Regions from separate parts of the Kitasatospora sp. MMS16-BH015 genome, predicted to be linked through region 1. Evidence: riboswitches for the same ligand, from Rfam matches in the RefSeq annotation. Region 1 holds a riboswitch; each other region holds the start of a gene.
The links. Region 1 has a riboswitch for S-adenosylmethionine ahead of thrC (threonine synthase). Riboswitches for the same ligand answer to the same signal wherever they lie in the genome.
Positions count from the first base shown of each region.

Region 2: linked by a shared signal. The riboswitch ahead of CFP65_RS09765 (aminotransferase class V-fold PLP-dependent enzyme) and the one ahead of thrC (threonine synthase) in region 1 are both predicted to bind S-adenosylmethionine.
Region 3: linked by a shared signal. The riboswitch ahead of CFP65_RS02690 (IclR family transcriptional regulator) and the one ahead of thrC (threonine synthase) in region 1 are both predicted to bind S-adenosylmethionine.

Region 1 is NZ_CP025394.1:5,080,102-5,089,369, forward strand. It holds gene CFP65_RS22085 (trehalose-6-phosphate synthase) at 1-1,402, opposite strand, end outside; gene CFP65_RS22090 (glucosyl-3-phosphoglycerate synthase) at 1,558-2,607, opposite strand; SAM riboswitch class I at 2,824-2,967, shown strand; gene thrC (threonine synthase) at 2,985-4,268, shown strand; gene CFP65_RS22100 (ubiquitin-like small modifier protein 1) at 4,302-4,580, shown strand; gene CFP65_RS22105 (cold-shock protein) at 5,154-5,360, shown strand; gene groL (chaperonin GroEL) at 5,673-7,295, shown strand; gene CFP65_RS22115 (Uma2 family endonuclease) at 7,495-8,073, shown strand; gene CFP65_RS22120 (hypothetical protein) at 8,093-8,452, shown strand; gene CFP65_RS22125 (DUF4031 domain-containing protein) at 8,449-8,718, shown strand; gene CFP65_RS22130 (hypothetical protein) at 8,743-9,268, opposite strand, start outside.
Region 2 is NZ_CP025394.1:2,274,095-2,283,362, forward strand. It holds gene CFP65_RS09745 (NYN domain-containing protein) at 1-744, opposite strand, end outside; gene CFP65_RS09750 (hypothetical protein) at 1,057-1,317, opposite strand; gene CFP65_RS09755 (rhomboid family intramembrane serine protease) at 1,705-2,505, shown strand; gene CFP65_RS09760 (Lrp/AsnC family transcriptional regulator) at 2,502-2,783, shown strand; gene CFP65_RS09765 (aminotransferase class V-fold PLP-dependent enzyme) at 2,955-4,316, opposite strand; SAM riboswitch class IV at 4,372-4,489, opposite strand; gene trpD (anthranilate phosphoribosyltransferase) at 4,580-5,653, opposite strand; gene CFP65_RS09775 (hypothetical protein) at 5,796-6,221, opposite strand; gene CFP65_RS09780 (heme-copper oxidase subunit III) at 6,667-7,287, shown strand; gene CFP65_RS09785 (c-type cytochrome) at 7,424-8,233, shown strand; gene CFP65_RS09790 (ubiquinol-cytochrome c reductase iron-sulfur subunit) at 8,242-9,268, shown strand, end outside.
Region 3 is NZ_CP025394.1:603,111-612,378, reverse strand. It holds gene CFP65_RS02730 (ABC transporter substrate-binding protein) at 1-1,528, shown strand, start outside; gene CFP65_RS02725 (ABC transporter permease) at 1,525-2,478, shown strand; gene CFP65_RS02720 (ABC transporter permease) at 2,475-3,317, shown strand; gene CFP65_RS02715 (ABC transporter ATP-binding protein) at 3,314-4,288, shown strand; gene CFP65_RS02710 (ABC transporter ATP-binding protein) at 4,315-5,154, shown strand; gene CFP65_RS02705 (RodZ family helix-turn-helix domain-containing protein) at 5,267-5,686, shown strand; gene CFP65_RS02700 (ClpP family protease) at 5,772-6,377, opposite strand; gene CFP65_RS02695 (ClpP family protease) at 6,379-7,017, opposite strand; SAM riboswitch class I at 7,281-7,423, shown strand; gene CFP65_RS02690 (IclR family transcriptional regulator) at 7,641-8,354, shown strand; gene CFP65_RS02685 (maleylpyruvate isomerase family mycothiol-dependent enzyme) at 8,365-9,129, opposite strand; gene CFP65_RS02680 (DUF6585 family protein) at 9,238-9,268, opposite strand, start outside.

The DNA of each region.
Region 1 (9,268 bases):
CGGCGGCAGCCAGCCGCTTCGTCCGCTCGGTCCGCTCGGCGGCGGGCATGGTGAGGCCCTGGTGCAGGGCCTCGGCGGTGGCGAGCACGTCGTAGGGGTTCACCGTCAGTGCGTCCTCGGCCAGTTCGGCGTAGGCGCCGGCCTCCCGGGAGAGCACCAGGGCGCAGCCCGCGTCGGAGACCACCGGGATCTCCTTGGCGACCAGGTTCATGCCGTCCCGGATCGGGTTGACCAGGGCCACATCGGCCAGCCGGTAGGCGGCCAGCGAGCGCGGGAAGTCGTCGTTCACGTGCAGGATGAGCGGCTGCCAACTCGGCGTGCCGAACTCGTCGTTGATCTCATGGGCGATCCGCTGCACGGCGGCGGTGTACTCCCGGTACTCGGGCAGGTCGTGCCGGGAGGGGTAGGCGAAGGCGATGTGCACCACCCGGTCCAGCCACTCGGGGCGGCTGCGCAGCAGGTGCCGGTAGGCGAGCAGGCCGCGGACGATGTTCTTGCTCAGCTCGGTGCGGTCGACCCGGACGACGGTGCGCCGGTCGCCGACCTGCTCGCGCAGGGCGGTCAGCCGGGCCTCCACGTCGGGCTGCTGTGAGCGCTCACGCAGGAAGTCGCCGTCGGCGCCGAGCCCGTGCACGCCGAGGCGGGTGGTGCGGCCGTCGTGGGTGACGGTGAGGGCCTCGCGGTCGACGGTGGCGCCGAGCACGTCCGCGCAGCAGTCGGCGAAGGCCAGCGCCCAGCGGCGGGTGAGGAAGGCGGCCCGGTCGGCGCCCAGGATGCCGGTGAGCACCTGGGCGGCCACGTCGTCCGGCAGCAGCCGGTAGTACTCGGGCGGGGCCCAGGGGGTGTGCGAGAAGTGGCCGATCCGCAGGTCCGGGCGGAGCTCGCGGAGCAGGGCCGGGGCGAGCGAGAGGTGGTAGTCCTGCACCAGCACGGCGGCGCCCTGGGCGGCCTCCCCGGCCAGGGCCTCGGCGAAGGCGGCGTTGTACGCCCGGTAGGACTCCCACTCGCGGCGGAACCGCTCGTCGAAGACCGGCTGGACGGGGGTGTCGTACAGCAGGTGGTGGACGAACCACAGGGTGGAGTTGGCGACGCCGTTGTACGCCCGGGCGAAGGTGCCCGGGTCGATGTCGAGCATCCGGACGGCCTGGTGGCCGGTGTCGAAGCCGCCGAGGTCGAGCCGGCCCGCCGGGCTCTGCCGGGCGGCCTGCCGGTCGGCGTCCCCGAGGGCCGCGCAGACCCAGACGGCGGCCGGGTCGTCGATCGCGGAGAGCCCGGAGACCAGGCCACCACCGCCCCGGCGCAGGGTCAGGGCACCGTCGTCCCCGCTGCTGAAGGAGACCGGCCCCCGATTGGAGGCGACCAGGATGGGGGCGGCACCGTACCGGCTCGAACGTTCGCTCATACTGCCAACCTTGCCGCCCCCTCCGGCGGGCAAACCCCAGGCGGGGCCGGGAGTCGGCAACCGGCCAGGTGACTGGCCGGTTCGCGGCCGGACCTTGTCAGGACCGGCCGCCGCGCGGTACCGCCGAGGGCGCAGGGGGCGGACCGCCGCGCGCCTCAGCGCGGGGCCCGGTCCCGCCCCCGGTCCTGGCCGCGATCCTGGCCCCGGTCCCGGTACTCCGGGACGGTCCGCACCGGCGGCCGCTCCAGCGCGCCCACCGGGTGGGTGTGAGCGGTGAACTCGCGGGTGGCCGGGTCGCGGGTGAACTGGGTCAGCGCCGGGTGCACCAGGTCGGCCCCGGCCTTGAGCCGGTGGGTGCGGTCGAGGCGCTCCAGGGCGGTGCGGTAGATGGTGGCGGCCATCCGCCCGAGCGCCTGGCCGTCCTGGTGCCGGTGGTGCCGCACGCCCACGTCCACCTGGGCCAGCGCGTCCAGGCCGACCGCGTCCAGCGCGTCCACCAGCAGCCCGAGCTCGACCCCGTACCCGGTCGGGAAGGGCAGCCGCTCGAGCAGCGAGCGGCGGGCCGCGTACTCGCCGCCGAGCGGCTGGACGAAGCCCGCCAGCTGCGGCCAGTGCAGGCCCAGCAGCGGCCGGGCGACCAGCTCGGTGACCCGCCCGCCGCCGGCCGGGACGACCGCGCCGTCCGTCTCGAGCGGGCGGTCGTACATCGCCTTGACCAGCTGGAGGGCCGGATCGGTGAGCAGCGGCCCGACGATCCCGGAGACGAAGGCCGGGTCGAACTCGCGCAGGTCGGCGTCGATGAAGCAGACGATCTCGCCGGAGGTGACGAAGAGCGAGCGCCAGAGCACCTCGCCCTTGCCGGGGGCGGTGGGCAGCCGGGGCAGCACCTCGTCCCGGTGCACCACCCGGGCGCCGGCCGCGGCGGCCAGCTCGGCGGTGCGGTCGGAGGAGCCGGAGTCGACCACCACCAGCTCGTCCACCAGCGGCAGCCGCTCCATCAGCTCGGTGCGGATCACCCGGACGATCTCCCCGACCGTCGGCTCCTCGTCGAGTGCGGGCAGCACCACGCTGACCGTGCCCGCCCGGCCGGCCGCTCGCTTGGCGGCGAGCAGCGTCTCGGCGGGCCGGTCGGCGGCCGTCCAGGAACGGCGGCGCAGCCAGTCGGCCACCTCCGGGAGGAGAGCCGGGGTCAGCTCTGCTGGCACTGTGTCGCTCCTTGCAGGTCGTGATCGGTCGGGGCACCGGTGGGTACAAGGTGCCACGCCCCCAAGGGTGTTCCGCCCGGCAGCCGGCGGCGGACACCGTCATCTCGCTGGGCGGACGCTCCCTTGGAACTGCGACGCCTTCGGATACAGTCTTCGTACTGGGCCCGCGCCTTCGCACGTCGGGGTCGGCCCAGGAGTATGACCACAAGTTCACAGAGCTCATCCAGAGGGACTGAGGGAACGGCCCGTCGACGTCCCGGCAACCTTCTCGCACGGCTACTGACCATCGCGGTCGAGGCCCCGGCGGGACAGGTGCCAATTCCGTCCTGTGGCGCGCCCGCGTCACGGGGAAGATGAGGAGAGAGGCCTCCGCCATCATGGCTACCGCTACCCCTGAAGCGCCCGCGTCCGTCGACCTCGGCCCCGCCGTGGCGCTCTCCTGTCGCGAGTGCGGCACCCGCTTCCCGCTCGGCCCCAGCTTCGCCTGCCTGGAGTGCTTCGGGCCGCTGGAGATCGCCTACGACTTCGGCAGCGCCCCCGCCGAGGAGCTGCGCGCCCGGATCGAGGCCGGCCCGGCCAGCATCTGGCGCTACGCCCCGCTGCTCCCGGTGCCCGCCGACGTGGCCTCCAAGCCCAACCTGAACCCGGGCTGGACCCCGCTGGTCAAGGCCGACAACCTCGGCCGCGAGCTCGGCTTCACCGCCCAGCTGCACGTCAAGGACGACTCCGGCAACCCGACCCACTCCTTCAAAGACCGGGTGGTCGCCTGCGCGATCGAGGCGGCGCGCGCCTTCGACTTCACCACCCTCTCCTGCTCCTCCACCGGCAACCTGGCCGGTGCGGTGGGCGCGGCGGCGGCCCGGGCCGGTTTCAAGTCCTGCGTGTTCATCCCGCACGACCTGGAGCAGGGCAAGGTCGTGATGGCCGGGGTGTACGGCGGCGAGCTGGTCGGCATCGAGGGTAACTACGACGACGTGAACCGCTTCTGCTCCGAGCTGATCGGCGACTCGGCCGGCGAGGGCTGGGGCTTCGTCAACGTCAACCTGCGCCCGTACTACGGCGAGGGCTCCAAGACGCTGGCGTACGAGATCTGCGAGCAGCTCGGCTGGCGGCTGCCGGAGCAGATCGTCATCCCGATCGCCTCGGGCTCCCAGCTCACCAAGATCGACAAGGGCCTCCAGGAGCTGATCAAGCTCGGCCTGGTCGAGGACCGCCCGTACAAGATCTTCGGCGCCCAGGCCGAGGGCTGCTCCCCGGTGGCCGCCGCCTTCAAGGCCGGCCTCGACGTGATCCGCCCGGTCAAGCCGGACACCATCGCCAAGTCGCTGGCGATCGGCAACCCGGCCGACGGCCCGTACGTGCTCGACATCGCCCGCCGCACCGGCGGCGCGGTGGAGCACGTCACCGACGCCGAGGTGGTCGAGGCGATCAAGCTGCTCGCCCGCACCGAGGGCATCTTCGCCGAGACCGCGGGCGGGGTGACCGTCGGCGTGCTGAAGAAGCTGGTCGAGACCGGTCAGCTCGACCCCGCCAAGGAGACCGTGGCGATCAACACCGGCGACGGCCTGAAGACCCTGGACGCCGTCTCCGACGCCGGGATGACGGCCGTCATCCGCCCGACCCTGGAGTCCTTCCGCTCCGCCGGCCTCGCCTCCGCCTGAACCGTCACTGGACCCCGCTAGGAGCCTGATCGCATGAGCGCCACCGTCCGCATCCCCACCATCCTGCGCACCTACACCGGCGGGGCCGCCGAGGTCACCGCCGAGGGCGCCACCCTCGCCGAGGTCATCCAGAGCCTCGAGGCCGACCACCCGGGCATCGCCGCGCGGATCCTGGACGACACGGGCAAGCTGCGCCGCTTCGTCAACGTCTACGTCAACGACGACGACGTGCGCTTCGACAGCGGCCTCGAGACGGCCGTCGCGGACGGCGCCAGCGTCTCGGTGATCCCGGCGGTCGCCGGCGGCTGCTGAGCCGCCCGCGGGCGGCCCGCGCCTTTTCCGGCCCGCGCACCTCGCCACCCCCGAAAGCGGAATGATGAATTCCGCATTCGGGGGTGGCGTTCGCGTGCCCGGGGGAAATTCCGCCTCCGGGCGCGGGGTAGAGTGCGACTTAAGCGGGCCCTTTCCTTCCGCCTCGACACGTTCCCGGCACATCCACGGCCTCGGCCGGGGGCGGCCGTGCCCGCACCTCCGGCCGATCGCATACGCAAGGGGCGTCCGTCCGCTGAGACGTGTGTGCGGTAGTCCTGGGCGGAGGATGTCAGGCTGCCGTCAGAAATCTTCGGGCAAAGTGTTCCTTTCGCCCTGCTATGCCCGGTGCGAATTGCGTGGCTCTGCCGCTTTCCACCCGGTGCGTCCCTGTGAGCTGTCAGGGAATTCCATGAAGTTGGGCCTGTTGCAGAGGGCGTCTGTCCGGATACATTCAGCCGCGGTCGACGTATTCGGTGGGGCCCAGGGGGGTACCTCGGTCTCGGCCGACCACAGACCCGGGCCCGCATCCCTGCGGGTCCGTGAAGGGCCAGCACAGCACAAGGGGAGTTCGGAATGGCTCAGGGCACCGTCAAGTGGTTCAACGCCGAGAAGGGCTACGGCTTCATCGCGGTCGACGGTGGTGCGGACGTGTTCGTCCACTACAGCGCGATCCAGATGGACGGCTACCGCACCCTCGAAGAGGGCCAGCGGGTCGAGTTCGAGATCTCCCAGGGGCAGAAGGGCCCGCAGGCGGACATGGTCCGTGCCCCTGCGGTCTGACCTTTCCGAACTGCGGAGCCTCGGCTCTACCCGAGCTGGTGCTCACTGTCTCGCCCAGCAGGCCCGCACGACACCCGTCGTGCGGGCCTGCTGCCGTCTGCGGGGACAACGTGCGTGTCGGCCGAATGGGCTTGCACTCGGCACCCCCGAGTGCTAATCATTGGCGTTAGCACTCACAGCGTGAGAGTGACAACGGACCGGGTCGGTGAGGCCCCCGGGAGCGGCAGGGGACATGACCCCCGCACACCAGGGCCGTCCGTCGCGGGCACCTCTGGTCCGAGCAGTCGACCGTGTCCTGGAGGACCACTTCCGATGGCCAAGATCATCTCGTTTGACGAGGAAGCTCGCCGCGGCCTTGAGCGCGGCATGAACCAGCTTGCCGACGCCGTCAAGGTGACGCTGGGCCCCAAGGGCCGCAACGTCGTCCTTGAGAAGAAGTGGGGCGCCCCCACGATCACCAACGATGGTGTCTCCATCGCCAAGGAGATCGAGCTCGAGGACCCGTACGAGAAGATCGGTGCGGAGCTCGTCAAGGAGGTCGCCAAGAAGACGGACGACGTCGCGGGTGACGGCACCACCACCGCCACCGTGCTCGCCCAGGCGCTCGTCCGCGAGGGTCTGCGCAACGTCGCCGCCGGCGCCAACCCGATGGCCCTGAAGCGCGGTATCGAGAAGGCCGTCGCCGCCGTCTCGGACCAGCTGCTCGCGCAGGCCAAGGACGTGGAGACCAAGGAGCAGATCGCCTCCACCGCCTCCATCTCCGCCGCTGACACCCAGATCGGCGAGCTCATCGCCGAGGCCATGGACAAGGTCGGCAAGGAAGGCGTCATCACCGTCGAGGAGAGCAACACCTTCGGCCTCGAGCTCGAGCTCACCGAGGGCATGCGCTTCGACAAGGGCTACATCTCCGCCTACTTCGCCACCGACCTGGAGCGTATGGAGACCTCGTTCGAGGACCCGTACATCCTGATCGCCAACTCGAAGATCGGCTCGGTCAAGGACCTGCTGCCGCTGCTCGAGAAGGTCATGCAGAGCGGCAAGCCGCTCGTCATCATCGCCGAGGACGTCGAGGGCGAGGCCCTGTCGACCCTGGTCGTGAACAAGATCCGTGGCACCTTCAAGTCCGTCGCCGTCAAGGCCCCGGGCTTCGGTGACCGCCGCAAGGCCATGCTCGGCGACATCGCCATCCTCACCGGTGGCACCGTGATCTCCGAGGAGGTCGGCCTCAAGCTCGAGAACGCCGGCGTCGACCTGCTGGGCACCGCCCGCAAGGTGGTCATCACCAAGGACGAGACCACAATCGTCGACGGTGGCGGCGACAGCGACCAGGTCGCCGGTCGCGTCAACCAGATCCGTGCCGAGATCGAGAACAGCGACTCGGACTACGACCGCGAGAAGCTCCAGGAGCGCCTCGCCAAGCTCGCCGGTGGCGTCGCCGTCATCAAGGCGGGCGCGGCCACCGAGGTCGAGCTCAAGGAGCGCAAGCACCGCATCGAGGACGCCGTCCGCAACGCGAAGGCCGCCGTCGAGGAGGGCATCGTCGCCGGTGGTGGCGTCGCGCTGCTGCAGGCCGGTGTCGCGTTCGACAAGCTGGAGCTCGAGGGCGACGAGGCCACCGGTGCCAACATCGTCCGCGTGGCCCTGGAGGCCCCGATCAAGCAGATCGCGGTCAACGCCGGCCTCGAGGGCGGCGTCGTGGTGGAGAAGGTCCGCAACCTCCCCGCCGGCCACGGCCTGAACGCCGCGACCAACGAGTACGTCGACCTGATCGCCTCCGGCATCATCGACCCGGCGAAGGTCACCCGCTCCGCCCTGCAGAACGCCGCCTCCATCGCGGCGCTCTTCCTCACCACCGAGGCCGTCATCGCTGACAAGCCCGAGAAGGCCGGCGCCGCTGCCGGCGGCGGCATGCCGGGCGGTGACATGGACTTCTGATCCTGCTTCCAGGATCGGCGAGTTCGCTGCGTCCGCGAGGGCGGTTCCCGGTACTCCGGGGGCCGCCCTCGCGGCTTTCCTGCCGCCGGTCACCCGTTCGTGCGACTCTGGGCACATGGAAGGTCCTGGTGCTTCGGAGCGTGGCTACGGTGAGGGCGAGCAGGGTCGTGCGGGCGAGAGGAGGTCGACGGTGACCGCGATGACCGTGGAGACGGACCACGCGTGGGCCGACCTGCTGGACACCTGGCGGGACTTGGACGTCCCGGAGGGCTGGCGCGCCGAGATCGAGGAAGGGCAGATCGTCTTGGTGCCACCACCGAACAACGGGCACAACCTGATCGCCGGCGAGGTGCATCGGGCGCTGCTCCGGTGTGTCCCGGACGAGGTTGGCGTGTACCAGACGCTCGGCACCCAGATCCCGCGGCTGGAGAAGCTCTGCATCCCCGATCTTGTCGTGGTTGACGTGGCGGTGTTGAAGACCGGCAGGGACGATGACCCGATCGATGCAGCCGACGTCCTGCTGGCCATCGAGATCACGTCACGAAGCACGGCTCGGCAGGACCGTACCAAGAAGCTGTGGGGCTACGCGCACGGGCCGGTCCCGCTGTATCTGCTGATCGACCGCTTCGACCAGCCCGGCCCTACCGTGACGCTCTTCTGCGAACCCTCCGACGGTGCTTACCGACAGAGTCTGCGCACCCCGTTCGGAAAGCCGGTGAGTCTGCCGGAGCCCTTCGGCGTCACGCTGGACACCGCCTCCTTCCCGGCGCCCAGCTGAACTGCGCGACAATGAGGGGATGACCACCCCTGAGATCGAAGCCGCGCTGCACGGGGCCCGTGCGCTGATCCTTGCCGACCTGACCGCCCGGGACGTGGCGGATGCCGCCGTGGTGTCGCTGGTGGAGGAGGCGGTGGCGCACCGGCGCTGGTGGTTGGAGCAGTGGCCGGACGGGGTGGAGTACGTGCTCGGGCTGGTGGCCCAGGACGTGCAGGACAAGTTGCTGGAGACGTACGGCCGGTGGCCGCTCTGCGTGGAGTGCGCGGAGGCCGAGGACGACCCGCACGCGCTGAGCGTGGAGCCGGAGTTGGGGCCCGAGCCGCACTGGGTGTGCGGCAAGCGGGGTGTCGTGGTCGCGCCGGTCGGGGACCTGAAGTGATCTTCATCGACCCGCCCACCTGGCCCGGCCACGGGAAGCTCTGGTCGCACCTGGTGAGCGACGTCAGCTACGCCGAGCTGCACGAGTTCGCGGCCCGGCTCGGGGCTCCCGCGAAGGGCTTCGAACGGGACCACTACGACATCCCCGCGAAGTGGTACGAGGATGCCGTGCGGCTCGGGGCGCAGCCGGTCGGCAGCAAGGAGCTGGTGGCCCGCCTGACGGCGGCGGGCCTGCGGCGGCGGAAGGCCACCTACCAGGAGGGCTGAGCCCCCGGTCGGGCCGGGGCGGTCCTACCGGGTGAGTTCGGCGAGCTCTGCCGCCAGGTTGGCGCGGGCCGGGGCGTCGTAGCGGGCGTGGGCGGTCGGGGTGCGGAAGAGCGCCGGGAGGTCGAGCAGCTGGCGCAGCACGGCCGCGCGGCCCTCGCGGAAGGCCTCCGGCGGCACGAAGGAGTACTCCTCGCGGACGGCCGCCGCGTACGCCGCGTAGGCGTCCGGGGAACCGCCCAGCACGGCCAGGTCGGCGTCGCAGAGCACCTCGCCGTTGCGGTCGCCGGGCTCGGGGTGGTGGGTGACGGTGAGGCGGACCAGCCGGGCCGTCTCCTCGGCCAGGGCATCCGGCACGCCCGCGTCGGCCAGCGCCCGCAGGGCCAGCCGGGCGCTGCGCTCCTCGTTCTCGCTGCGCTCGGGCTGGTAGACGGCGTCGTGGTACCAGACGGCCAGGCGGACGGCGTCCGCGTCCTCCGCGTGCTCGGCGAGCAGGTCGACCTGGTCGAGCATCGCCCGCAGGTGGGCGGTGGTGTGGTAGCGCCGCTGCGGT
Region 2 (9,268 bases), 2.8 Mb from region 1:
CAGCAGCAGCCGCAGCCGCATGTCCTCCACCGAGCGGCCCTCGCGGGCCGTGCGGCGGCCCGCCTCGAGCAGGGTCTCCAACTCCACCACCCGGTGCCGCAGCCGCCGGGCCTCGCTCTCGGCGGCGCTGCGCTCGGCCGAGGTGAGCGCCTTGGCCGCGTCCAGCTCGGACTGCAGCCGGCGGGCCTCGGCCTGGGCCCTGCGGGTGTCGCTCTCCAGGGTGCGCACCTTCTTGCGCAGCGAGTCGGCCTCCTTACGGACGCTCTCGCCCTCGGCCCGCTGCCGCTCCAGATCGGCCCGGGCCTGGCCGCGCAGCTCGGCCAGCTCGGCCTGCAGCTTCTCCACCAGCCGGGCCGACTCGGCCGCCATCCCCTCGGCCCCGGCCCGCTCGGCCTCCTCGCCGGCCTCGGCGACCAGCCGGCTCCAGCCGACCGGGCGCAGCAGGTACGCGGCGGCGGCCACGTCCATCGGGTCGGCCGCGCCGGGCACGCTGCCGGCCTCCAGCGCCTTGACCAGATCGGGCTGCCCGAGCCGCAGCCGGTCAGCTATCCGCACCCGGAAGGCGGGCTCGGCCTCCAGCGCGGCGGCCAGCGCCGGGGCGGCGTACTTCGCGCGGCGGGCCGGGGTGAACTTCGCGTACTGGCGCAGGGAGGCCGGCAGCTCGGCGGGGGGCAGCCCACCCAGCGCGTCGGCGGCGATGCCCACCACCCGGCGGCGCACCCCCTCGGGCAGCGGCCGGTCCAGCTTCTCGGCCCCCCGGGCCGGGTCGGCGCCCTCGGTGGGCGCAGTCGCTTCGGCGCCCTCCGCGGGCGTGGCCGGCTCGGCGCCCTCCGCGGGCGTGGCCGGGGCCTCGGCCTCAGCGGGCGGCTGCCCCTGCGGCTCGGCTGGCCCCCTCACTGCGTCCACCACGTCCTCGGCTCCGATCCTGCTCTGCGGGGTCCGTACGGCCGTTTGCCGCTGCCCTGAAACCCACCGCTCTCTGCAATTGTCCCGGGTACCGTGCCCCACCCGGGACCACGCCACACTCCCGCCGGTTCCGGCGGGAGGATCGATCCGTCAGCTGCCCTCGGCCGCCGGGGGCTCCTCCGCACCCGGACGGGCCACCAACTCCACCTGGTCGACGGCGTTGCACCAGCGGCAGCGCACCGACTCCAGCGTCTCGGTAAGCACCTCGGTCTCCTCCACCTTGGCCTCGCCGCCCAGATCGAAGTGCAGGAACTCGATCACCTTGGACGACCTGGTCACGTCGAAGCGGGTCAGGTTGCCGCACAGGGTGCAGCGCCAGCGGGTCTCAGCGGTGGGAGCGGCGATGGTCATCGTGGGGTCCTCATCTCTGGTGGCCCGACAGCTAGTACCGCGCTGTACCGCCGTCTCGGAACGCCCACAGCCTATTGCCTGCCCGTAGCCGCGCAGTCACCGGTCCGGCGGCTGAGACCGAGCCGGCACCTACCCCGTTGACCCACACGCGGGACAACCTGTCTGGCCCGGCTCGGCCGGAGGAATGCTCGCGAGGAGCCTCCGGCAACCGGGGGCCGGCGTCACGACGCCGGGGCACGCGCCCTCCTTGCCCGGCATCGGGCAGGAGGGGCCCTTCGCCGCGTTGTCGTCGGGCGCCGCAGCTCCGCTGCTACTTCCTCCTCCGCCTTGCGATGCACGCACCCCACCGCCGCTCCTTCATCCACCCCCAGTCGCCGGAGGCTCCGCATGGCCCTTCCCCTCCTCGACCGCCTCGGCCTGCGCGGAGCCGGCCGGGCCGCCCCCGTGGTCACGCTCGGGCTGATCGCGGTCTGCCTGCTGGTGCTGGTGGTCAGCCCGAGCTCCGGGCTCAACCCGCTGTACGGCACCGGGCAGGCCCGGGTCTGCGCCGAGGAGCGGTACGAGCAGCGCTGGGGTGCGGTGCCCGCCGAACTCACCACCGGCCACCCGCTCACCGCCGAGCAGCTCGGCACCCTCGCGGCGGCCCTGCCCGGCTGCGAGCTGCCGGCCACGCCGGCCAAGGTGCCGGCCCTCTCGGTGCTCACCTCGCTCTTCGTCCACGCGGGCTGGCTGCACCTGCTCGGCAACGTCCTCTTCCTGCTGGTCTTCGGGCCCGCCGTGGAGGAGCGGCTCGGCCGGGCCCGCTTCCTCCTCCTCTACCTGACCGTCGGCTACCTCGCCGCCTACGGCTACGCGATCGCCCAGGCCCACTCCCCCGACGGCCTGCGCGCCGTGGTCGGCGCCTCCGGCGCGATCGCCGGCGTGCTCGGCGGCTACCTCCGCCTCTTCCCCCGGGCCCGGGTCACCGCGCTGGTGCCCGTCCTCCTCTTCCTCCCGCTCCGGCTGCCCGCCTGGCTGGTGCTCGGCCTCTGGTTCGTGCTCCAGTGGTGGTCCGTACGGACGGGCGGTCCCGGCGTGGCCTACCTGGTCCACGTGATCGGCTTCGCCACCGGCTACCTGACCGCACGGGTCGCGACCGCCCGCCGGATACCCTGGCGGCGACCCCCAGGGCTAGGAGAACCCGAGTGATCACCGCGATCGTTCTGATCAGGACCAGCGTCGACCGCATCCCCGAGATCGCCGAGGCGATCGCCGCCATCGAAGGCGTCAGCGAGGTCTACTCCGTCACCGGCGGCTACGACCTGGTCGCCATGGTCCGCGTCCGCCACCACGACGACCTCGCCGCGGTGATCCCCGGCCAGCTCAACAAGGTCCCCGGCGTCCAGCACACCGAGACCCAGATCGCCTTCCGGACCTACTCCCAGCACGACCTCGAGGCCGCCTTCGCCCTCGGCCTCGACGACTGAGTAGTTGTATTCAGGGGCGCGGGGAACTGCGCGAGTGCGGAAGAAGCGGAGTCGCCACCTCGTACTCCCAGCCAGTTGCACCGTCAACGGACAGTGCAACTACGGCATCCGCGTAAAGCAGCGGGACTTGCCTACTTGGCCGCGCCGTTCCCCGCGCCCCTGGGGTGTGCGTCAGACGACGGCGACGCAGCGCCCACCTTCGTTGCGGTAGCTCCACTTCGCCCCGTCCTCGACGAGCTCCCGCACCGCCCCCACGAACCGCTCCACGTGCTCGACCGGCGTGCCGGCCCCGAAGCTGACCCGGATCGCGTTGAGGCTCCGCTCGCCCGGGAGCGAAGGCTCCGGGGCCCCGCACTCGGAGGGCGCCGCCTCCTCGCCGCCGAGGAGCGTCCGCACCAGCGGGTGCGCGCAGAACAGCCCGTCCCGGACGCCGATGCCGTACTCGGCCGAGAGCGCCGCCGAGAAGTGCGAGCTGTTCCAGCCCTCCACCACGAAGGACAGCACGCCCACCCGGGCGGCGTCCGCACCGAAGAGGCTGAGCACCTTGACCTGCGGCACCGCCGCCAGCCCCTCCCGCAGCAGGCCGATCAGCTGCTGCTCCCGCGCCACCAGCGCCTCGAACCCGGCCTCGGTGAGCGCCCGGCAGGCGGAGGCCACCGCGTAGGCGCCGATCACGTTGGGCGAGCCGGCCTCGTGCCGGGCCGGGCCGAGCTGCCACTCCACCGCCACCGAGCCGTCCGCCTCCCGGGCCACGGTGCGCGAGGCGCCGCCGCCGGCCAGGTACGGCTCGGCCGCGTCCAGCCAGTCGGACCGGCCGGCCAGGACGCCCGCGCCGAAGGGGGCGTAGAGCTTGTGGCCGGAGAAGGCGACCCAGTCGACGCCCAGCTCACGGACCGAGACCCGGTGGTGGGGGGCCAGCTGCGCCGCGTCGAGCACCACCCGGGCGCCGTGGCGGTGCGCCACCTCGGTCAGCTCGGCCACCGGCCACAGCTCGCCGGTCACGTTGGAGGCGCCGGTCACGCAGAGCAGCTTGGGGCCCGCCCCGGCCTCGGCCAGCGCCTCCTCGAAGCGGGCCACGGCCTCCTCGTGCGAGCGCGGGGCCCGCAGGTAGCTGACGGTCAGTCCGTCCCGGCGCCAGGGCAGCAGCGAGGCGTGGTGCTCGGTCTCGAAGGCGAAGACCCGGGTGCCGGCCGGGAGCACGCCCGCCAGCAGGTTGAGCGAGTCGGTGGTGGCTCGGGTGAAGACCACCTGGTCGCCCTCGCGCAGGTCGAGGAACTCCTCGACGGTGCGGCGGCTCTGCTCGAAGAGGTCGGTGGAGAGCTGCGAGAGGTAGCCCGCCCCGCGGTGCACGCTGCCGTAGTACGGGGCGTAGGCGGCCACGTCGTCCCAGACCCGCTGCAGGGCGGGCGAGCTGGCGGCGTAGTCGAGCGCGGCGTAGTTCACCTTCTCGCCGGAGGCGAGCGGGACCTCGACCTCACGGCCGAGCACGGCGAGCGGGGCGCAGATGTCGACAGCGGTGGAAGCAGTGGACATGGCAGGACACTCCTCAGGGGGTAGAGGACCCCCGGGAGTGTCGTCAACGACCAGGCGTCCGCGCTTGCCCCGCAGCCGGATGGCGGCGAAGCCCGGTCCTCACCCAGGGCACCCCGCCACGGACGGAGGGTTGCCGGACAGCAAGCTGGGGCTTGGCGCTGTCACTCATGACCTGATCGGAACTGTAGGCAGACGGCCTGATCACCGTCAAGCACCACCCGGGCGACGTCTCGGATGCCGAGACGTCGCACGGACGGGAATCGCTAGCGGGAGCTGGCCTCTGCCCACGCCTTGAGCGTGGCCTCGGCCGCGCCGGAGTCGATCGCGGCGGCGGCCCGGACCATGCCGGCGGCCAGCTGCTCGGTGAGCGGGGCCTCGGTGAGGTCGAGGGCGGTCAGCCCGGCGGCGGTGTTGAGCAGGACGGCGTCCCGGACGGGGCCGCGCTCGCCGGCGAAGACCCGGCGGGCGACGTTGGCGTTGTACTCCGGGTCGGCCCCGCGCAGGGCGGAGATCTCGACCAGCTCGATGCCGAGCTCGCGCGGGTCGAGCACCGTCTCGGTGACGGCCCCGCCGCGGACCACCCAGACCCGCGAGGTGGCGCTGATGGTGAGCTCGTCCAGGCCGTCGTCACCCCGGAAGACCAGCGCCGAGTCGCCGCGCTCGGCGAAGACGCCGGCGATCAGCCCGGCCAGCCGGGTATCGAAGCAGCCGACGGCGTGCGCGGTGACCCGGGCCGGGTTGGTGAGCGGGCCGAGCAGGTTGAAGGCGGTGGGCACGCCCAGGTCGCGGCGGGCGGGGGCGGCGTGCCGCATCGCGGGGTGGAACTTGGCGGCCGAGCAGAAGGTCAGCCCGACCTCCTCGGCGATCTCGGCCACCCGCCTGGGGCTGATGTCCGGGCTGATGCCCAGCTTCTCCAGCACGTCGGTGGCCCCGCTCGCGGAGGAGGCGGCCCGGTTGCCGTGCTTGACCACCTTGGCGCCGGCCGCGGCGGCCACGATCGCCGACATGGTGGAGATGTTGACGGTCTTGGCACGGTCGCCGCCGGTGCCGACGATGTCCACCGCCGGGCCGGGGATGTGCAGCGGCTCGGCGTGGGCGTACATCGCCTCGGCCAGCCCGGCCACCTCGGCCACCGTCTCGCCCTTGGCCCGCAGCGCGATCATGAACCCGGCCACCTGCACCGGAGTCGCCTCGCCGCGCATGATCCGGTCCATCGCCCAGGCGGTGTCCTGGCGGCTCAGGTCACCGCCGCCGAGCAGCGCGGTCAGCAGGTCGGGCCAGGTGCGGACCACCTGCGCGGGGTCGCTACCGCCGTTCGCAGGCTGCACGTTCACCATGGCTGACTCCAGCTCTCATCGCTTCACGGGACAGAAGGTCGGAGCCAGCCTAGCGAGCAGGGACCGCCGGACGCCGCGATCTCCCGGCCACCGTCTCTCCTGGTGAGACGCGGAAAATCCGGCGGTACCCGGTCAGACTTCGTCAGTGCGCGGCGGGGGTGCGCCCGGCCACCCGGGAGCGGAGCAGGGTGGCGGCGGTGTCGGCCAGCGCCACCGGGTCGACCGGGTGGGCCACGGCGGCGTCGGCCCGGCTCCAGGCGGCCAGCCAGGAGTCCTGCGGGCGGCCGATCAGCACCAGCACCGGCGGACAGCCGTAGATCTCGTCCTTGACCTGCCGGGCCACGCCGAGCCCGCCGGCCGGGGTGGCCTCGCCGTCCAGCACGCAGAGGTCGACGCCACCCTTCTCCAGCGCCTTCATCACGGCGGGCAGGGTGGCGCACTCCAGGTACGCGATCTCGGGGAGGTCGGCGGCCGGGCGGCGGCCGAGCGCGAGCGACACCTGCTCCCGGGTGTTCCGGTCGTCGCTGTACACCAGCACAGTGAGCGTCTCGTCGGTGGTGTGTGCCATGGCCCTGCTCCCCGGGAATCGTCCTCTTATTACGCCGTGCGCAACGCGCTCGACCCCGGGAGTGTGACCGGGGCCACGTTCTCCTCCGGATGCTACCTCCCGCACCCCCTTCCGGTGCCCCCTTGGCGCGATCTCCCTCAAGTCGGCGCGCGGGAGCCGTCACCCGCTCGGAGGACGGCCCGTCACCCCAAGGCACTTACACCACCCGTACGGCTCATCTGCTAGCCGACGGCGGCCGACACGCCCGCCGGGACACGCGGAGCACCCGGGTGAGCGGCCCCTCCAGGGCCCTCTGAGCGGCCCCTCGAAGAACCGTCAGAAATCGGACACCGCCCAGGTGGGCCCCCTCCCGGACACTCCATCGGCCGCCAACTGGGCATACCGCACGCACCGGACACTCCGAGGTACACCCCCCGGCGTGAAGACGGAATAAGGGACCGACATAATGTCCGTCGTGGCGACAGCAACAGCAACAGAAACCGGACACGCGCACGGAGCGGTCAACAGGCCGAACCTCGTCAGCGTCGGAACCATCGTCTGGCTGAGCTCGGAGCTGATGTTCTTCGCGGCCCTGTTCGCGATGTACTTCACTCTCCGCTCGGTCAAGGGCCCTGAGTTCTGGGCGGAGAAGGCGCACGCCCTCAACGTCCCCTTCTCATCGGTGAACACCACGATCCTGGTGCTCTCCTCCCTCACCTGCCAGCTCGGCGTCTTCGCCGCCGAGCGCGGTGACGTGAAGAAGCTCCGCTCGTGGTTCACCATCACGTTCGTGATGGGCGCGATCTTCATCGGCGGTCAGATCTTCGAGTACACCGAGCTGGTCAAGAAGGACGGCCTCTCGCTGTCCTCGGACCCGTACGGCACGGTGTTCTACCTGACCACCGGCTTCCACGGCATGCACGTGACGGGTGGTCTGATCGCGTTCCTGCTGGTCCTCGGACGGACGTACGCGGCCAAGCGCTTCACTCACGAGCAGGCCACCGCCGCGATCGTGGTGTCGTACTACTGGCACTTCGTCGACGTCGTGTGGATCGGCCTGTTCGCGACCATCTACCTGATCAAGTAACCAGCTGATCAGGTCGCTGGCTCACGGCCGGACCGCAGACACGACCCGACCGACCGCGCGCACTCCCAGCCGGGTAGACACCCCGGCGCCCGGGCGCACCCACCAGCCGACCAGATCCTGACACCGGGGTTATTCCGTGAAAAAGCTCTCCGCACGACGGCGCCACCCATTGGCGGCGCTGGTCGTCCTACTTCTCGCCCTGGCGGCTACTGGGGGGCTGTACACCGTGTTCGTGCCCGCCGAGCGGGCGCAGGCCGACACCTCCGCGCAGTCGCTCGCGATCGACGAGGGCAAGAAGCTCTTCGCCGTGGGCTGCTCCTCCTGCCACGGTCTGAACGGCCAGGGCAGCTCCGACGGTCCGAGCCTGGTCGGCGTCGGCTCCGCCGCGGTCGACTTCCAGGTCGGCACCGGCCGCATGCCGGCGCAGCAGCCGGGCGCCCAGGTCCCGCGCAAGAAGGTCATCTACAACCAGACCGAGATCGACCAGCTGGCCGCCTTCGTGGCCTCCCTCGGCCCGGGTCCGGTGGCTCCGACCAAGGAGCAGTACACCTCGACCAGCCCGAACGACGTGTCGAAGGGTGGCGAGCTGTTCCGCACCAACTGCTCGCAGTGCCACAACTTCGCCGGCGCGGGTGGCGCCCTGACGAAGGGCAAGTACGCCCCGTCCCTGGACGGCGTCGACGCCAAGCACATCTACGAGGCCATGCAGACCGGCCCGCAGAACATGCCCTCCTTCCCGGACACCACCATGCCCGAGGAGCAGAAGCGCCAGATCGTGGCCTTCGTCCGCCACACCACCGCCGAGGAGCCCAACCCCGGTGGTCTGACCCTGGGCAGCCTCGGTCCGGTGACCGAGGGTCTGTTCGGTTGGATCTTCGGTCTCGGCGCTCTCATCGCGGTCGCGATCTGGGTCGCCGCCCACACCACCAAGGCCAAGAAGTCATGAGCCACGAGATGCCTGAAGACAAGCTGCCGGAGGCGCACGACGCCTCCCACGGCGCCGAGGTCGAGCACCACGCCGACCCGTTCGCCGACCCGGGGCTGCCGGCCCACGAGCCGCGCCGCACCGACATCGACGAGCGCGCCGCCAAGCGCGCCGAGCGCCAGGTGTCGCTCATGTTCGTGGTGTCGATGCTCGCGACCGTCGGGTTCATCGCGTCCTACGTGATCTTCCCGATCGACAAGATCATCTACGTCTTCCCGCTGGGCCACATCAGCGCGCTGAACTTCGCGCTGGGCCTGACGCTGGGCGTGGCCCTGTTCTGCATCGGCGCGGGCGCGGTCCACTGGGCCCGCACCCTGATGTCCGACCACGAGCTGCCCGCCGAGCGCCACCCGATCGAGGCCGACGACGAGGTCCGCGCGGACGTCATCGAGCAGTTCAAGACGGGTGCCGCGGAGTCCGGCTTCGGCCGCCGCAAGATGATCCGCAACACCCTCATCGGTTCGATGGCCCTGGTGCCGCTCTCCGGTGTCGTCCTGCTGCGCGACCTGGGCCCGCTGCCGGAGAAGAAGCTCCAGCACACCGGGTGGATCGAGGCCACCGAGGCCAAGCCGATCCAGCTCATCAACATGAACACCGATGAGCCCATGAAGGCCGAGGACATCCAGATCGGCTCGCTCACCTTCGCCAAGCCCGAGGGCCTGACCGAGGCGGACGAGGAGTTCCAGCAGAAGATCGCCAAGGACGCCCTGATGCTCGTCCGGATCGCTCCGGAGGACATCAAGGACGACAAGTCCCGTGGCCTGGCCTTCGAGGGCATCCTCGCCTTCTCGAAGATCTGCACCCACGTCGGCTGCCCGATCTCGCTGTACGAGCAGCAGACCCACCACGCGCTGTGCCCCTGCCACCAGTCGACCTTCGACCTGGCGGACGGCGCCCGCGTGATCTTCGGCCCGGCCGGTCACCCGCTGCCGCAGCTCAAGATCACCACTGACGAGAAGGGCTTCCTGGTCGCCACCGGCGACTTCGCGGAGCCCG
Region 3 (9,268 bases), 4.5 Mb from region 1:
CTACCAGCTGACCGACCGCACCCCGCCGGGCCCCGGCGCGCTCGACTCCTTCACCTGGTCGCTCTTCGCCGAGCCGGTCTCGATCGACTACGCGCTCTCCTTCGACTACCCGCCCAACACCGTGCTCGCCAACGTCTGCGAGAGCCTGCTGCGGTGGAACCCGGACCTGACCACCTCGCCCGGCCTGGCCAGCTCCTACACCAACCCGACCCCGACCACCTGGGTCTACACCATCCGCAGCGGCGTGCACTTCCACGACGGCGCGCCGCTCACCGCCGAGGACGTGGTCGCCTCGCTGCGCCGCAACCTCGACCCGGCCGTGGGCAGCGACTGGGCGTACCCCTTCCGCAACGTCAAGTCGGTGGACCGGACCGGCCCGATGCAGGTCACCGTCACCCTCAACACCCCCGACGCCACCTTCAACGAGTACCTGGCGGCCGCCCCCGGCACGGTGGAGTCCGCCGCCGCGCTGAAGGCGGCCGGCAAGGACTACGGCAACCCGGGCAAGGGCGTGGACTGCACCGGCCCGTTCGCCTTCGACTCCTGGACCCCGGGCCAGTCGATCGTGCTCAAGCGCTTCGACGACTACTGGGACCCGGCGCTGCGCGCCAAGGCCAAGCAGGTCAAGTTCGTCTTCCTGCCGGACGAGACCGCGCGGGTCAACGCCTTCGAGAGCGGCGAGGTGGACGGCGGCTGGATGGTCCCGGCCGACTCCTACCAGCGGCTGTCCGCCTCCACCAAGGGCAAGCTCTACTACGGGCGGAACACCACGGTGGCCGACGAGGTGGTGAGCAACCTCCAAGGCCCACTGGGCGATCCACGGGTGCGGCAGGCCCTGCTGATGGCCATCGACCGCAAGGGCATCGTCAAGGCCGGGGTCGGCGGGGTGGGTGAGGTGGCCGATTCGCTGGTCACCCGGAACACCTGGGCCGACAGCCCCAAGGAGACGGTCGATCCGCTGCTGAAGAGCCTCGTGCAGTACCCCTACGACCCGGCCAAGGCCAGGCAGCTCGCGGCGAGCGCCGGGGTCGACGGCCAGAAGGTGGTGATCGCCGGCAGCCCGCTCGACTCGCAGACCACCATCATCACCCAGGCCGTCCAACAGGCCGCCACCGCCATCGGGTTGAAGCCGGAGATCCAGACCATCCCGCCCGACAAGTACACCGCGCTGTTCACCGACCCGGCCGCGCGCAAGGGCATCGACCTGTTCGAGACCTTCTGGTACACCTCGATCACCGACCCGCTGGACATGTACGGCTCGCTCCAGACCGGCGCGTTCAGCAACTACGGCAACTGGTCGAACCCGCAGTTCGACGCCGCCCTGGGCCAGGCCGTCGGCGCCGCCGATCCGGCCGCCCGGGCCGCCGCGACGGCTGAGGCGCAGCGGATCGCGATGGACCAACTCCCCTGGCTTCCGCTGTACAACGACCCGGTCTCGGTCTTCCTCGGCAACCGGATCAGTGGCGTGCGGCCCTCGATCGACTACCTGTACTACCCGTGGGCCGCCGAGATCGGGGCCAAGGGATGAGCATCGCGGTCGCGCTGCTGCGGCGGCTGATCGGCACCGCGCTCACCCTGCTGGTCACCTCCTTCCTGGTGTTCTCCTCGCTCTACCTCGCGCCCGGCGACCCGGTCTCCTTCCTGGTCCGTGGCCGCAGCCCCAACCCGGCCGAACTGGCCGCCATCCGGAGCCAGTTCGGCTTCGACCAACCCTTCCTGCTGCGGTACTGGCACTGGCTGGAGGCGGTGCTGCACGGTGACTTCGGCCGCTCCTACCTGTTCCACCAGAGCGTCGCCGCCGTGATCGGCGCCCGACTGCCCGCCTCGCTGCTGCTGGTCGCGGTGGCCACGGCGCTGATCGCCGTGGTCGGCATCGGGGCCGGCGCGCTCGGCGCGCTGCGGCGCGGCAGCCGGACGGACGGCGCGGTGCTGCTGCTGGTCACGGTCGGCGCGGCCGTGCCCTCCTTCGCCGCCGCGATCGTGCTGCGCTCGGTGTTCGGGGTGCGGCTCGGCTGGTTCCCGACCATCGGCAACGGCACCGGCCTGGGCGACCGGCTGCACCACGTGCTGCTGCCCGCCGTCGCGCTCTCGGTGACCTTCATGGCCCTGGTCACCCGGGTCACCCGCAGCTCGATGATCGACCAACTCGGCCGCGAGCACGTGGAGGTGGCGCTCAGCCGGGGCACCCCGAAGCTGGCCGTGCTGCGGCGGCACGTGCTGCGCAATGCGCTCGGCCCGATCGTCACCGTCTCCGGCCTGCTGGTCTCCGGGATGCTGGTCAGCACCGCGATCGTGGAGACCGCCTTCGGGATGTCCGGGATCGGCTCGCTGCTCGTCCAGTGCGTGGACCAGCTGGACTTCCAAGTCGTCCAGGCCCTGGTGCTGTTGGTGGTGGCGGCCTTCGTGCTGGTCAACACCGCCGTCGACCTGCTGTATCCGCTGATCGACCCGCGAGTCGGGCGAGGGGAGGCCCGATGAGCGCGGTGGCCGCGCGCACCGGCCCGGTGCTGCGCCGACTCGGCGGCGACCGGCTGTTCAAGACCTGCCTGGGCGTGCTGGCGCTGCTGGTGCTCGCCGCGCTGCTCGCCCCCTGGCTGGCCCCGCAGGACCCGACCGTCGGCGACTTCGCCGAGACGATGGCCCCGATCGGCGCCGGGCACTGGCTCGGCACCGACCAGGGCGGCCACGACACCTTCTCCGCCCTGCTGTTGGGAGCGCGCACCAGCCTGCTCGGGCCGCTCGGCGTGGTGGTCTTCTCCAGCCTCGGCGGCATCGCGCTCGGCCTGTTCAGCGGCTGGCGCGGCGGCCGGCTGGACGCCCTGATCGGCCGGGTGCTCGACGTGCTGTTCGCCTTCCCCTCGCTGCTGCTGGCGATCCTCGCGGTGGCGCTGTTCGGCAAGGGCCTGGGCGCCCCCGTGCTGGCCATGGCGGTGGCCTACCTCCCCTACACCGCACGGCTGGTACGCGGCCTGACCGCCCAGGAGAAGACCCGCCCGTACGTGGCCGCCTACCTGGTGCAGGGCCACGCGCCGACATACGTCGCGGTGCGCGGCCTGCTGCCGAACATCGCACCGACCGTGCTGGCCCAGTCCACCGTCAACTTCGGCTACGCGCTGCTCGATCTGGCCGCACTCTCCTTCCTGGGCCTGGGCGTGCAGCCGCCGACGCCGGACTGGGGCGCGATGATCAACCGGGCGCAGTCGGCCGTGCTGGCCGGGCAGCCGCTCTCGGCCGTGGTGCCGGTGGTGGCCGTGGTGGTCGCGGTGGTGGCCTTCAACGTGGTCGGTGAGCGGCTCGGGGAGAGGAGCGGGCGGTGAACCTGCTGGAGATCGAGCGGTTGAGCGTCGAACTGCCGGGCGCGGCGCGGCCGGTGCTGGATGCGGTGAGCCTCTCGGTGGCGGCCGGCGAGGTGGTGGGGCTGGTCGGAGAATCGGGCTCGGGCAAGTCGGTGACCGCCCGGGCCGCGCTCGGGCTGCTGCCGCCCGCCGCGCGGACCGCCGGGCGGGTGCTGGTGGACGGGACGGACCTGCTCGACGCGGGCCGGAGCCGGCTGCGCGAACTCCGGTCCGGCACGGTGTCGATGGTCTTCCAGGACCCGCGCGCCGGGATCAACCCGGTCCGCCGGATCGGCGACTTCCTCACCGAGCCTCCACGGCTCACCCACCGGGTGCCGCGCCGTGAGGCCGCGGCCCGGGCGGTGGAGCTGCTGGCCGCCGTCGGCCTGCCCGAGCCGGAGCGCCAACTGCGTGCCTTCCCGCACCAGTTGTCGGGTGGCATGCTGCAACGGGTGATGATCGCGGGCGCGTTGGCAGCCGAACCACGGCTGCTGCTCTGCGACGAGCCCACCACCGCCCTGGACGTCAGCACCCAGGCGGAGATCCTGGCGCTGCTCGGCGGGCTGCAGCGCGAGCGTGGCCTCGGCCTGCTGCTGATCACCCACGACATCGAGCTCGCGGCGGCGAGCTGCGACCGGGTCTACGTGATGTATGCCGGCCGGATCCTCGAACATGCCACGGCAGCCGAGCTGTTCGGGCGGCCCAGGCACCCCTACACCGTGGGGCTGCTCGGTTCGACCCCGCCGCTGACCGGCCCGCTGGACCGGCTCCGCCCGGTGCCGGGCACCCCGCTCGGCCTGGACGAGGCAGCGCCGGGCTGCGCGTTCGCCGCGCGGTGCGGGCACGCCCTGCCCGGGCGGTGCGACCGCGAGGTGCCGGAGCTGCGGCCGTTGGGCGGCGGACGGGCGGCGGCCTGCGTGCGGCTGGACGAGTTGGCGCAGGTGCGGCCGTGAAGGCGCGGAGCGAGGAGGCAGGAGGCGTGGCGGTGAGTGAGGAGAGCAGGGGAGGCGGCGTGGCCGCGGGTGCGCTGCTCGAGGTCAGCGGGCTGCGGAAGAGCTACGGCTCGACCGTGGCCGTGGACGGGGTCTCGTTCACGCTGCCGCCCGGTGGGGCGCTCGGGCTGGTCGGGGAGTCCGGCTCCGGCAAGACCACCACCGCGCGGATGCTGGTCGGCCTGGAGCGGCCGGACGCCGGGGCGATCAGCGTGCTGGGCCGCCCACTGGCCCCCACCGTGCGCGGGCGGGCCGCCCGGCTGGCCCGGGCCAAGGCGGTGCAGATGGTCTACCAGGACCCGTACCTCTCGCTGGACGCCCGGCTGACCATCGGTGACACGCTCGACGGCGTGCTCCGGCTGCACGGCCACCGGGACGGCCCGGCCCGGGCCGAGCGGATCCGCGCACTGCTCGCCCAGGTGGGCCTCGGCGAGCGGGAGGCCGCCGCCAGACCGCGCCGGCTCTCCGGCGGGCAGCGGCAGCGGGCCGCGATCGCCCGGGCGCTGGCCGTCGAGCCGGCCGTGCTGGTCCTCGACGAGGCCGTCTCGGCGCTCGACGTGTCGGTGCAGGCGCAGGTGCTCAACCTGCTCACCGACATCCGCCGCGAGGCCGGGATCGGGCTGGTCTTCGTCAGCCACGACCTCGCGGTGGTGCGGTACGTCTGCGAGGAGGCGCTGGTGCTCCGGCGCGGACGCCCGGTCGAACACCGGCCCGTGGCCGAGCTGTTGGCGGAGCCGGAGCACCCGTACACCCGTCTGCTGCTCGCCTCGGTGCCGCACGTGGGGTGGGCACCGGAGGAGATCGCGCAGCGGCGGCGGGCGCTCTGAGGTCCCGGGCGGGAGGGCGGCGGCCGCGCGGGGCTTCACCCGGCCACCCGGCTTCACCCAGGGCAGAACGCCGCACCCTTCCGTTCGGGCCGGAACTGCCTAGGCTGAGGGGATGAGCACTGAGACACCGCAGCAAGCGCCGGCGACCGCGTCGGACGGAGCCCGAGTGATCCCGCTGCGGCCGGTCGGCGGCGCGCCCGCTCCGGTCCGACGGGAGCGGGAGCGCGAGCCGCTCTGGCGTGACCTGGTGGGCGGGGTGCTGCGCCGCGAACGGCAGGCTCAGGAGCGGACGTTGAAGGAGGTCGCGGAGACGGCCCGGATCTCGATGCCGTACCTGTCCGAGCTGGAGCGCGGGCGGAAGGAGGGCTCCTCCGAGGTGCTCGCCGCCGCGGCCGCAGCGCTCGGGCTCGGGCTGGGCGACCTGCTCTCGCTGGCGCAGGAGGACCTGGCCCGCCAGAGCACCCGCAGCCGGCTGAGCCGTGGTCACCGGGCGCCGTCGGCGCGGTTCGACGGGCTCTGCCTGGCCGCCTGAGGACGAGCGGCCGGGTGCGACGGAGGACGCCGGTCCGGGTACGGCGCTGCGCCGTACCCGGACCAGACGGGAGACGGCCGCCGGGTCAGCGGCCCGGGAGGACGCGGCGGGTCAGCACCTCGTCGGCCAGCCCGTAGGCCACGGCCTCCGCGGCGGTGAGCACCTTCTCGCGGTCGAGGTCGGCGCGGAGCTTGGCCGGGTCGTGGTGGGTGTGGCGGGCGAGCACCTCCTCGACTTGGGAGCGGATCCGGACGATCTCCTTGGCCGCCAGGCTGAGGTCGGAGACCGTCCCCTGCCGGCCGCCGGTGGCCGGCTGGCCGAGCAGCACGCGGGCGTGCTGGAGCACGAACCGCCGCCCGGGGTCGCCGCCGGCCAGCAGGACGGCGGCGGTGGAGGCGGCCTGGCCCACGCAGAAGGTGGAGATCGGGGCCTGCACGAAGGTCATCGTGTCGTAGATGGCCATCAGCGAAGTGAACGATCCGCCGGGCGAGTTGAGGTAGATCGAGATCTCCCGCTCCGGATCGGCCGACTCCAGATGGAGCAGCTGGGCGATCACCACGTTGGCGACGCCGTCGTCGATGTCGGTGCCCAGGAAGACGATCCGCTCGTTGAGCAGGCGGCTGAACACGTCGTAGGAGCGCTCGCCCTGCGAGGTCCGCTCGATCACGTACGGCACGGTGTACGAGCCCATGTCAGAGTCCCATCTTCCGGCGGGCGGTGGCGGGGCGGATGTCGGCGAGCGACTCCACCACCCGGTCCACCAGCCCGTACTCCCTGGCCTGTTCGGCGGTGAACCAGCGGTCCCGGTCGCCGTCGCGGGCGATGGTCTCCGGGGTCTGGCCGGTGTGCTCGGCGGTGATCCGCTCGATCGAGCGCTTGGTGTACTCGAGGTTCTCGGCCTGGATCTCGATGTCGGAGGCGGTGCCGCCGATGCCCGCCGAGGGCTGGTGCATCATGATCCGCGCGTTCGGCAGCGCGAAGCGCTTGCCGGGCGCGCCGACGGTGAGCAGGAACTGGCCCATGCTGGCGGCGAAGCCCATGGCCAGGGTGGACACGTCGTTCGGGATCAGCCGCATGGTGTCGTAGACGGCCAGGCCGGCCGTGACCGATCCGCCGGGGCTGTTGACGTACAGGCTGATGTCGCTGCGCGGGTCCTCCGCCGAGAGCAGCAGGAGCTGGGCGCAGACCCGGTTGGCCGAGACCTCGTCGACCTGGGTGCCGAGCAGGACGATCCGCTGGGCGAGCAGCTGGGCGGCGAGGTGGTCGTCGAAGCGGCTGGGCGGGGTGTCGCCGTCCGCCGCGCGGGGCTGGAGCGGGCTGAGGGGTGCCATCGGGTCTCCTCCGGGAGCGTCTGCGGACGGCGGTCGGCCGCCGTCCCAGTGCCACTCTCGGCCCGCCGAGGGCCCCGGCGGCCGTTTCTCTGCCCCGGGCAGATTCGCCGAGGGCAGAGCCGAGGGCGACCGGTGCCGGAGCGGCCGGCGGCCTGGGCGGAGCGGCCGGGGAGGCGGGCCGGGGGCGGTCGGCGGCCTGGGCGGACGGGGCCCGATCGGAAAGGTTTGGCGAGCAGGGCACGGGATCTTGTATGGTTCCTGGCGAATCATCCAGAGGGGTGGAGGGACCGGCCCTACGAAGCCCCGGCAACTCCCCGGCCAGCTCGGCGTGCGAAGTACGCGCCGTGCCGCCCGGGGGCAGTGCCAACTCCGGCCTGTCGCCAACGTGGCGCGGGAAAGATGAGGAGACACGGTGCTCTCAGTGCTGTCCTTCGCCCGGGCGCTTCCCGTCCCGGCCCTTCCGCGTACCCGTCTCGTGCTCGGCGCAGGCCCCCGGCCGACTTCTCCGGCCCGTCCCCGCTGACCACCCCGGGCTCCGCCACCGGAGCCTCCGTGAGCCGAACCCACCTGCGGCTCACGGCACTTGAGACTGGAGTACCCCGTCCATGGCGAACCTGGACTTCCTGGAGAACACGAGCGGCGTCGGCGTGCTCGACAAGGTCACCTCGATCCTCGGCACCCTGGAGGCCGGCCCCACCACGCTGGGCGGCCTGGTCACGGCCACCGGCCTGGCCCGGCCCACGGCGCACCGGCTGGCCGTCGCGCTGGAGCACCACCGGCTGGTCGGCCGCGACCTGCAGGGCCGCTTCGTGCTCGGGCCCCGGCTGGCCGAGCTCTCGGCCGCGGCCGGGGAGGACCGCCTACTGGCGGCGGCCGGGCCGACCCTGACCCGGCTGCGCGACCTGTCCGGGGAGAGCGCCCAGCTCTACCGCCGGCAGGGCGAGCTGCGGATCTGCGTGGCCGTCGCGGAGCGGCTCTCCGGCCTGCGGGACACCGTGCCGGTCGGGCTCACGCTGCCGATGAAGGTGGGCTCGGCGGCCCAGGTGCTGCTCGCCTGGGAGGAGCCCGAACGCCTGCACCGGGGCCTGCAGGGCGCCCGGTTCACCGCCACCGCGCTGAGCGGGGTGCGGCGGCGCGGGTGGGCCCAGTCGATCGGCGAGCGCGAGCCCGGGGTGGCCTCCGTCTCGGCGCCGGTCCGGGGCCCGGGCAACCGGGTGGTCGCCGCGGTCTCCGTCTCCGGCCCGATCGAACGGCTCACCCGCCACCCCGGCGCCCGGCTCTCGCAGGCGGTGGTGGAGGCGGCGGGCTACCTCACCGAGGCGCTGCGCACCCCCTGACCGGGGTGGTTCAGAACGCCGAGTGGGCGAACCAGTGGTCCAACAGTTCGGCGTCACCGGCGAGTTCGACGCCCGGGGCGGTGCGGTCGAGCCGCCCGTACAGGACGAGCAGCAGCTCGGCGGCGGTGGCCCGGACGGTGGCGTCGGCGGTGACCTCCGCCGCCCCGGCGGTCTCGTCCAGGCCGAAGCCGTCCGGGCGCAGCCGCACCAGCCAGTCGCCCGGGCCGTCGGTGCGGGTGAAGCGGAGGGTGCGGTCGGCGCCGCGCAGCTTGGCGGTGTCGGGTGCGAACAGCGCGGCGAACGGGAGGTTGGTGAGGAACTCGGCCACGCCGTCGGCGGCCAGCTCCGGGTCGATCTCGGCGGGCAGCCCGAGGGCCGTCTCGGCGTCGACCCGGTGCACCAGGGTCTCGAACAGCATCCGGCGCACCCAGAACCGGGCGTGCTGGTCGGCACCCCAGGCCCACATCGGCGCGTCCAGGTCGCCGGCGGCGAAGGTGGCGGCCGACTCCGCGGCGGCCTCGGCCAGCCAGGCGGGGTAGTCCGCGGTCTGCTCGGGCAGCTTCAGGTCGACGTCGCGGCTGCGCGGCGGCTCCTGGATCCGCTGCCGGAGCAGCGCGGTGAACCAGCGCTGGACGCTGCCGGCGTGGCGGACCAGGTCGGCGAGCGTCCAGCCCGGGCAGGCGGGCACCGGCAGGGCCGGGTCGGCGTCCCGCACGGCGGCGACGAAGCGGGCGGTCTCGGTGGCGACGGCGCTGCCGTGGTCGAGCGGGCTCATGAAGGTCATTCTCCAGGACTGTTCAGCTCATGAAGCAATTGCGGCCGACGGTAGACCTGGAAGGTTGAGCCTGTCAAGCATCTCGGCGCGAAACACGCGGCTTCGGGCTCAGGCGGCGAGCAGCCGGGCGGCCAGCTCC